Regions from separate parts of the Rhizobium sp. No.120 genome, predicted to be linked through region 3. Evidence: predicted binding sites of a transcription regulator. Region 3 holds the regulator's gene; each other region holds the start of a gene.
What was found. Region 3 encodes LexA, which represses DNA repair genes until DNA is damaged. Its sites were predicted from a motif close to TGTTCNNNNTGTGTTCNG; they were not measured.
Positions count from the first base shown of each region.

Region 1 (2,266 bases), on a different contig from region 3:
AGGCTGCCTTTGTCTTTTCGGATCATGCATCGATTGGGCGCGACACTGCCGAAGCGATCAGTCTTCGTCAACTACCCTAAGCTTGAGTTGGCTTGTGCGGTTGTCGGCAGGCTTGGGCCGTTCTTCCGCGCGCGCCTTGGCGGGCTCTTTCACGGCCTCGAATTCCAGCGCCTCTATCCGCTCGCCGCGCCTCGCGAGCTTGTCGGCAGAAGTGACGATCATGTCGACATCCTTCTGCGCCATAGCGAAATGCCCTTGCAGCTTGCGCACCCGCTCGTCGAGGCGTGACAGGTCGTCCATCAGATGAGCCACTTCGCTCTGGATGACATGAGCCTGCTCGCGCATGCGCTGGTCCTTTAGGACAGCTTGGATGACCTGGATCGACAGCATCAGCAGCGAGGGCGAAACGATGACGATGCGCGCGCGCTGGGCTTTCTGCACGATTGCCTCGAAATTCTCGTGGATCTCGGCAAAGATCGACTCGGACGGCACGAAGAGAAAGGCCGTGTCCTGCGTCTCGCCGGGAAGCAGATATTTTTCCGAGATATCGCGGATATGCAGTTCCAGATCCCTCCGGAACTGCTGTGCGGCGATCTTGCCATGTTCGGGGCTGGTGGCGCTGCGAATGGCGTTCCAGGCTTCCAGTGGAAACTTGGCATCGATAACGAGCGGCGGCGATCCATTCGGCATGCGCACGGTGCAGTCCGGCCGCGAGCCGTTGGAAAGCGTTGTCTGAAATGCATAGGCACCCATGGGCAGCCCGTCGGCGATAATGGTTTCCATGCGCGCCTGTCCGAAGGCTCCGCGCGTCTGCTTATTGGAGAGAATGGCCTGCAAGCCGACCACATCCTTGGCGAGCGTCTGGATATTGGTCTGGGCGGCATCGATGACGGCAAGCCTTTCCTGCAGGCGGCGCAGGTTTTCATGCGTCGAGCGCGTCTGCTCTCCGATCGTCGCCGTCACTCGCTGTGACATGCCGTCGAGACGCTGGCCGATGGCCTGATTGAGCTCGGCCTGCCTGGAGCCGAAGACTTCTGCCATGGTGGCAAGCCGCCCCTGCATCTCCGCCTGTGACCGCAGCAGCGCCGCCATCGTATGCTCGGTATCGAGCTCATCGTCCTCGGCCCGTGCCCTGCCGCGGACGAAAAGGACGATGACTGCCATCGCAAGCAGGATAACGAGGCCGGTCAGAAGCTGGACCGTGGAAATGGCTTGGCCGAAGATGATGAAAGACATGAAACCTGGCGCACTGGTGAAGTTCTCATCGACACCATAGCAAAAATGATATGAATATCTAGATCAAAACGTGAACATAACTTCCAGACCAGTTACGCAGATCGAAATGGCGGCCGTTGAAAAAACACCGCCTCACCGCCATCTTGGCGATTCCATCGCACAACAAGATGCGTTATGGGAAACGTCATGACGATCAAGCCACTCATCATTTTGCCCGATCCGCTGCTCCGCCAGGCTTCCAAGCCCGTCGAGCAGATCGATACCGAAATTCAGCGCCTCGCCGACGACATGCTGGAAACCATGTATGACGCGCCGGGCATTGGCCTTGCAGCGATCCAGATCGGCGTCCCCCGCCGCATGCTCGTCATCGATGTCGCGCGCGAAGGCGAAGAGAAGAAGCCGCTGGTTTTCATCAATCCGGAAATCGTCGCGTCTTCGGACGATCGTTCGGTCTATGAGGAAGGCTGCCTCTCCATTCCGGATTATTACGCCGAGGTGGAGCGCCCGGCGCGCGTCACCGTCAAGCATCTGGACCGCAACGGCAAGGAGCAGCTCACCGAGGCGGATGGTCTGCTGGCGACCTGCGTGCAGCATGAGATCGACCACCTGAACGGCGTGCTCTTCATCGACTATATCTCGCGCTTGAAGCGCGAGATGGTGATCAAGAAGTTCACCAAGGCCGCGAAGTCCAAGGCTCTGTGATCCCCGGCTATTGAAAGATCGAGTTGCGATGCCTATGATATCATTGATATCAAATGGAGGCGCAAGTGAGCGATCTTTTGATTCGCGATATTTCCGAACCGATGAAGCAGGATATTGCAGAACGGGCAAAGCAGGCGGGGCGCAGCCTCTCAGAAGAAGCAAAAGAGCTTTTGCAAAAGGCGCTGATCGCGGAGAAAGCCGCGACGGAGAGCCCTCGATTGTCTGCCTGGGACTTTCTTCGGCCAATTCTCTACGATGGCGATGACGCGGCGGCAACGGAATATGCCCGTATCATGGATGAGATCGAAGCAGAGAGAAAGAAGGACTT
Region 1 covers NZ_BAAJNQ010000002.1:338,988-341,253, forward strand. The annotation lists gene ACYJRZ_RS07350 (DNA recombination protein RmuC) at 58-1,236, opposite strand; gene def (peptide deformylase) at 1,423-1,938, shown strand; gene ACYJRZ_RS07360 (FitA-like ribbon-helix-helix domain-containing protein) at 1,992-2,266, shown strand, end outside.
Region 1: a site for LexA is predicted at 1,296-1,313, ahead of ACYJRZ_RS07350 (DNA recombination protein RmuC). Genes of this name have one in related genera too.

Region 2 (2,266 bases), on a different contig from region 3:
CTGCGCCTGCGCCGTCTGCATCGCGATTTCTACGTGGCAGTGGGTGCCGCCGTCGGCGTGCTCGCTTTCGGCGTTCTCAATGGCATGCTGCTGGCGATCGCCCTCTCGCTTGCCGCCATGATGCATCGCCTGGCATCCCCGTATATCGCCCGTTTGGGACGGCTCAACAACAGCCATGACTTCGTCGATGTCATCAGGCATGACGATGCGTCCGAGATACCGGGCATTGCCATCTGGCGCCCCGGCGAAACCCTGTTTTTCGGCAATGCCGATACGATCTTCAGCAAAATATTGTCCGGCAGCCGCAGTGAACCCGGATTGCGGGCAGCCATCCTCAGCCTGGAGGAGAGCTCCGATATCGACAGTACGGCGATGGACGCCTTGATGGAGTTCGACAGCGCGATGAAGCGAGCCGGCCTCCGCGTCCAGTTTGCCCGCGTGCATGACCGCGTTCGCGATCTCATGACGGTCGCCGGCATCGCCGACGTCGACAAGCGCTGCAGCTTCAGCGTCGATGATGCCGTGGCCGCAGTGATGGCGGATCAGCCGCCGTTGGCGTGAAGTGGCCGCTCAATCATGCAAAGTCCAATAGCAGAGGTGATCGTGCTTGGCGTCTCCTTGCAGGCTGTTGATGAGGACGAAATCCCTGGCGGTCCAACTCACGGGTTCTTCAAGCATGATGTCGGGAACGAGATGGCCCTGATAGAGCAGCGTCATATGCGGCTCGACGGGCTTTTCCTTAGTTGGCGCAACGCCCGTGAGCCGCATGGCATCGGCCAGTTCCTGATGGAGCGCCTTCAGTTCGGCATTCCCGTCCTTGTTCCAAAGCACAAGTGGGCGGTTGCCGCCGTTGCCGAAGCTGACCGCTCGATCGAAGAGGACGGTAAAGCGTGATTTCCTCACCCGCGAGGCCGCTTCCATGGCCGCAAATGCTATCTCCTCGGGCAAGCAGCGAAACGAGCCGATCGGGTAGAGTGTCACATGAAAGAGATCGGGCCGACGCGGCTTCGTGGAAAAGCGGTGCTGTCGGCGAAGATGTCCTGCAAGCTCATGACTGCGTGCGGCAATTGCCGCATCGGGCAGGAGAGCAAAATAGAACTCATTGATCGGCCCCTGATCGATTGGCGGCGGGGTTCTCGTGTGCGCTCCGCCCGCAAGATAGACCGAAAGCTGTCCATTGTTGTTCTTCATGGTGACTTCAAAGCTGTATCCGCTTTGTCCTCCTGCTTTTTGACCGCGAAACAATAGAAGAAAGCAGTTGCTAATTCAAGAACAAATAGAGAACAAATCTTGAAAGCTCTCTGTTGCAAGCGTCACTGAAAAAGCGATCGAATAAAAGGACGGCCTGATCTGTTCATTCCAGGTTCGGGCTTGCGCGCCCTATCTCACACCCAAAGGAATCACGATCATGCTTACCAGATCAGTCTTTGCGGCCGTTGTTTTCGCTCTCATCGGCTTTGGTATCGCTTCCTGCTCCACCTCGGGAGATCACAATTCCGGTGGCGGCATGACGCTGAACGCGCCTCCCACCGGCGGCGGATATTGATATCGCGCTTGCGATCGTCTCAGAGCCGCGCCGCCGACATCAAAACGGTGGCAATTCTCCTTCCTCGCAAGAATCGGGTTGAATTCGGTGCTCCCGAGGACGATTTTCATGACAAGTGGAAACACGGGAGCTTTCGTCATGAACGAGACAAGGCAAAATTACCTGATCTTCGAAACCGCGGGCGGCTTCTGCGGCATCGCCTGGAACGAGGTCGGCGTGCTGCGCTTTCAATTGCCGACCAAGGATGCGGGCGCGACCGAGCGCCTGCTTCTGCGCCGTTTGCCGAATGCGCAGCCTGGCAGCCCAAGCGTTGAAATCGCTGCAGTGGTTGCCAAGGTGAAGCGCTACTTCGCCGGCGAGGAAATCGACTTTTCCGACGTTACGCTCGATCTCGGCGAGCAGGACGCCTTCTTCAGGCAGATCTACGATGCCGCGCGCCAGGTCGGCTGGGGCCATACGACGACCTACGGCACTTTGGCCAAGCAGCTTGGTGCAGGGCCGGAAGCTGCACGCGATGTCGGGCAGGCCATGGCGAAGAACCCGGTCGCGCTGATCATTCCCTGCCATCGCGTTCTGGCGGCTGGCGGCAAGATCGGCGGCTTTTCCGCGCCGGGCGGCTCCAACTCCAAGGCTCGCATGCTGGAGTTGGAAGGCGTTCAGCTCGCGCCGCCAAAACCGGTGCAGCAGTCGCTAGCGTTTTGAGCCGAAAATCCCCATGTG
Region 2 covers NZ_BAAJNQ010000002.1:204,863-207,128, forward strand. The annotation lists gene ACYJRZ_RS06670 (SulP family inorganic anion transporter) at 1-561, shown strand, start outside; gene ACYJRZ_RS06675 (2'-5' RNA ligase family protein) at 571-1,191, opposite strand; gene ACYJRZ_RS06680 (hypothetical protein) at 1,409-1,546, shown strand; gene ACYJRZ_RS06685 (methylated-DNA--[protein]-cysteine S-methyltransferase) at 1,685-2,248, shown strand.
Region 2: a site for LexA is predicted at 1,269-1,286, ahead of ACYJRZ_RS06675 (2'-5' RNA ligase family protein). Genes of this name have one in related genera too.

Region 3 (2,266 bases):
GAAGCGGATTGATGCGCTGACAGCAGAAGGCGAGAAAATCCGGCGCGCGCAGATCCGCGGCAAAAGCAAGACGAAAGCCGGCCGTGGTTTCCGTGCCGTCCTGCATCTTCATGGGACGGGAGAAATCCAGCATTCGTCCCGCAGAAATCGCCGCCGCTTTGAAACGCTCGTCATCCGCCACAGCATCATCCGTACCGAACACCACGGCCGAAAAGCCATCTTCCCCCACCCGGAAGCGATAGGCCTGATCGCGCGCAACAAAAACATTGCCATCCAGGATGCTCCTCCCGCACTCTTCCGCGGATGCCACAGCCAAAGGCTCTAAATAGGTTTTATCGGCAAGATAAACGCAGGCATTCTGTGTGCCAAAGGGATGGCGCGCATCCGGAGCCACTGTAAAACCGAGCTTGCCGAGGCGCTCGCGCGCCAGGGCGATATCGACGGTCGGCAGCACAAGATGATCCAGTGGATGCTGTGACGAATTCATGGTTCCTCCTGTTTGCCTGTGGGAGCAGATTTGCGCCCATCCTTCGCTCAATTCAAGACAGGAACATGGACACTCGACGCACAGGGGCAGGACCGAAGGCAATCTCGCAAACGTGATCGCTGATTCTCAATTCCATCGGGCTTCAACGACGACGCGCAACATCGATCCGCTTCCTGGATACGCCGACCAAGTAATAAGGCATGAGAATGGAAATATCGACATTTCATATATTTTTCAAATCGTTGCAGCATGTATAGCGTCTCGACGTGTTAAGCCGATCCATTCGCAACTCGTGTTTATTTAATTGACCCTGCAAGGCTTTACCGAAATTTAAGCACTTGCGGAACACATATGGAACATATAGTGTCCGTTCTGGATTTGTTTCACGGCTTTTCTTGATTCTGGGGTTCCAAGACGATGTTGACGCGCAAGCAGCAGGAACTGCTTCTCTTCATTCACGAACGCATGAAGGAATCTGGTGTTCCGCCATCCTTCGACGAGATGAAGGATGCACTGGATCTGGCATCCAAATCCGGTATCCATCGTCTGATCACGGCGCTGGAGGAGCGCGGCTTTATCCGCCGGCTGCCGAACCGAGCCAGGGCCCTCGAAGTCATCAAGCTGCCGGAAGCCTATAGTCCAAGTCTGCAGCCTCGCCGCGGTTTTTCGCCGAGCGTCATCGAAGGCAGCCTCGGCAGGCCACAGCCCGCCGCTCCGCCCGCTCAGCCGAAGGTCGCAAATGACGATCATAGCGGTTCGGCTTCCGTGCCCGTGATGGGCCGGATTGCTGCCGGCGTTCCTATCTCGGCCATCCAGAACAATACACACGATATTACCGTTCCCGCCGACATGCTTGGTTCTGGCGAACATTATGCGCTTGAAGTCCGCGGGGATTCGATGATCGATGCGGGTATCTTCGACGGCGATACGGTCATTATCCGCAATTCGACGACAGCCAACCCGGGCGACATCGTCGTGGCGCTCGTCGACGACGAAGAGGCGACACTGAAGCGCTTCCGCCGCAAGGGTGCCTCCATCGCGCTGGAAGCCGCGAACCCAGCCTATGAAACCCGCATCTTCGGGCCGGATCGCGTGAAAGTTCAGGGTAAGCTCGTTGGCCTTATTCGTCGCTATCACTGACCGGTGAGTTGTCGACGACTGGTGGTGCCTTTGCAAGTGGCGCGTCAAATTTGCCGGTGCGCCAATCATAAGTTCGATGTCTGGTCCATGGCCGCTGCGGGTTCTCGAATGCGGCTGATATGATGGGCTTGTCGGCGGTAAGCATCATTTCGATGGAGCCGGTTTTGCGCAATGTCGCACCGGTTATGAGCATCGCTCCGGAGCGGCAGTAGTCCAGCCGCAGCCGGATATGTGTCACGATAATGTTCCCCGTGTCGCAAGCTGCGGGCAGGTAGGCTGCGTTCTCGATGGTGACCAATATCACGCCGTTTTCCAGCATGGCTACGCACCATGCTCCCTTCTGACAGGCAAAGCTTCCCTGCATGGTACGATCTAAGGCTTCCGCCATTGCTGTACCGACCGCCTTCTGCTCTTCGTTACTTAGTCGCTTATGCCGATCCGTCTTGCTGATCTGCGGAAGCCGGTCATCGGTCGCAAGCATCGTTGGCGGTTGATGTTCGGCCGCGACCAGCGCTTTTTGCCATTGCTCGAAGATGAAGGCCTGCGGTCTCTCGCGATTGGTGGAGAGAATATCATCCTGGCGCAAGGCAACGAGAATGCCATCTTCCGAGATCATCAGATCTGGCTTCGGCACGCCGG
Region 3 covers NZ_BAAJNQ010000003.1:98,450-100,715, forward strand. The annotation lists gene ACYJRZ_RS11000 (VOC family protein) at 1-487, opposite strand, end outside; gene lexA (transcriptional repressor LexA) at 905-1,627, shown strand; gene ACYJRZ_RS11010 (ComEC/Rec2 family competence protein) at 1,608-2,266, opposite strand, start outside.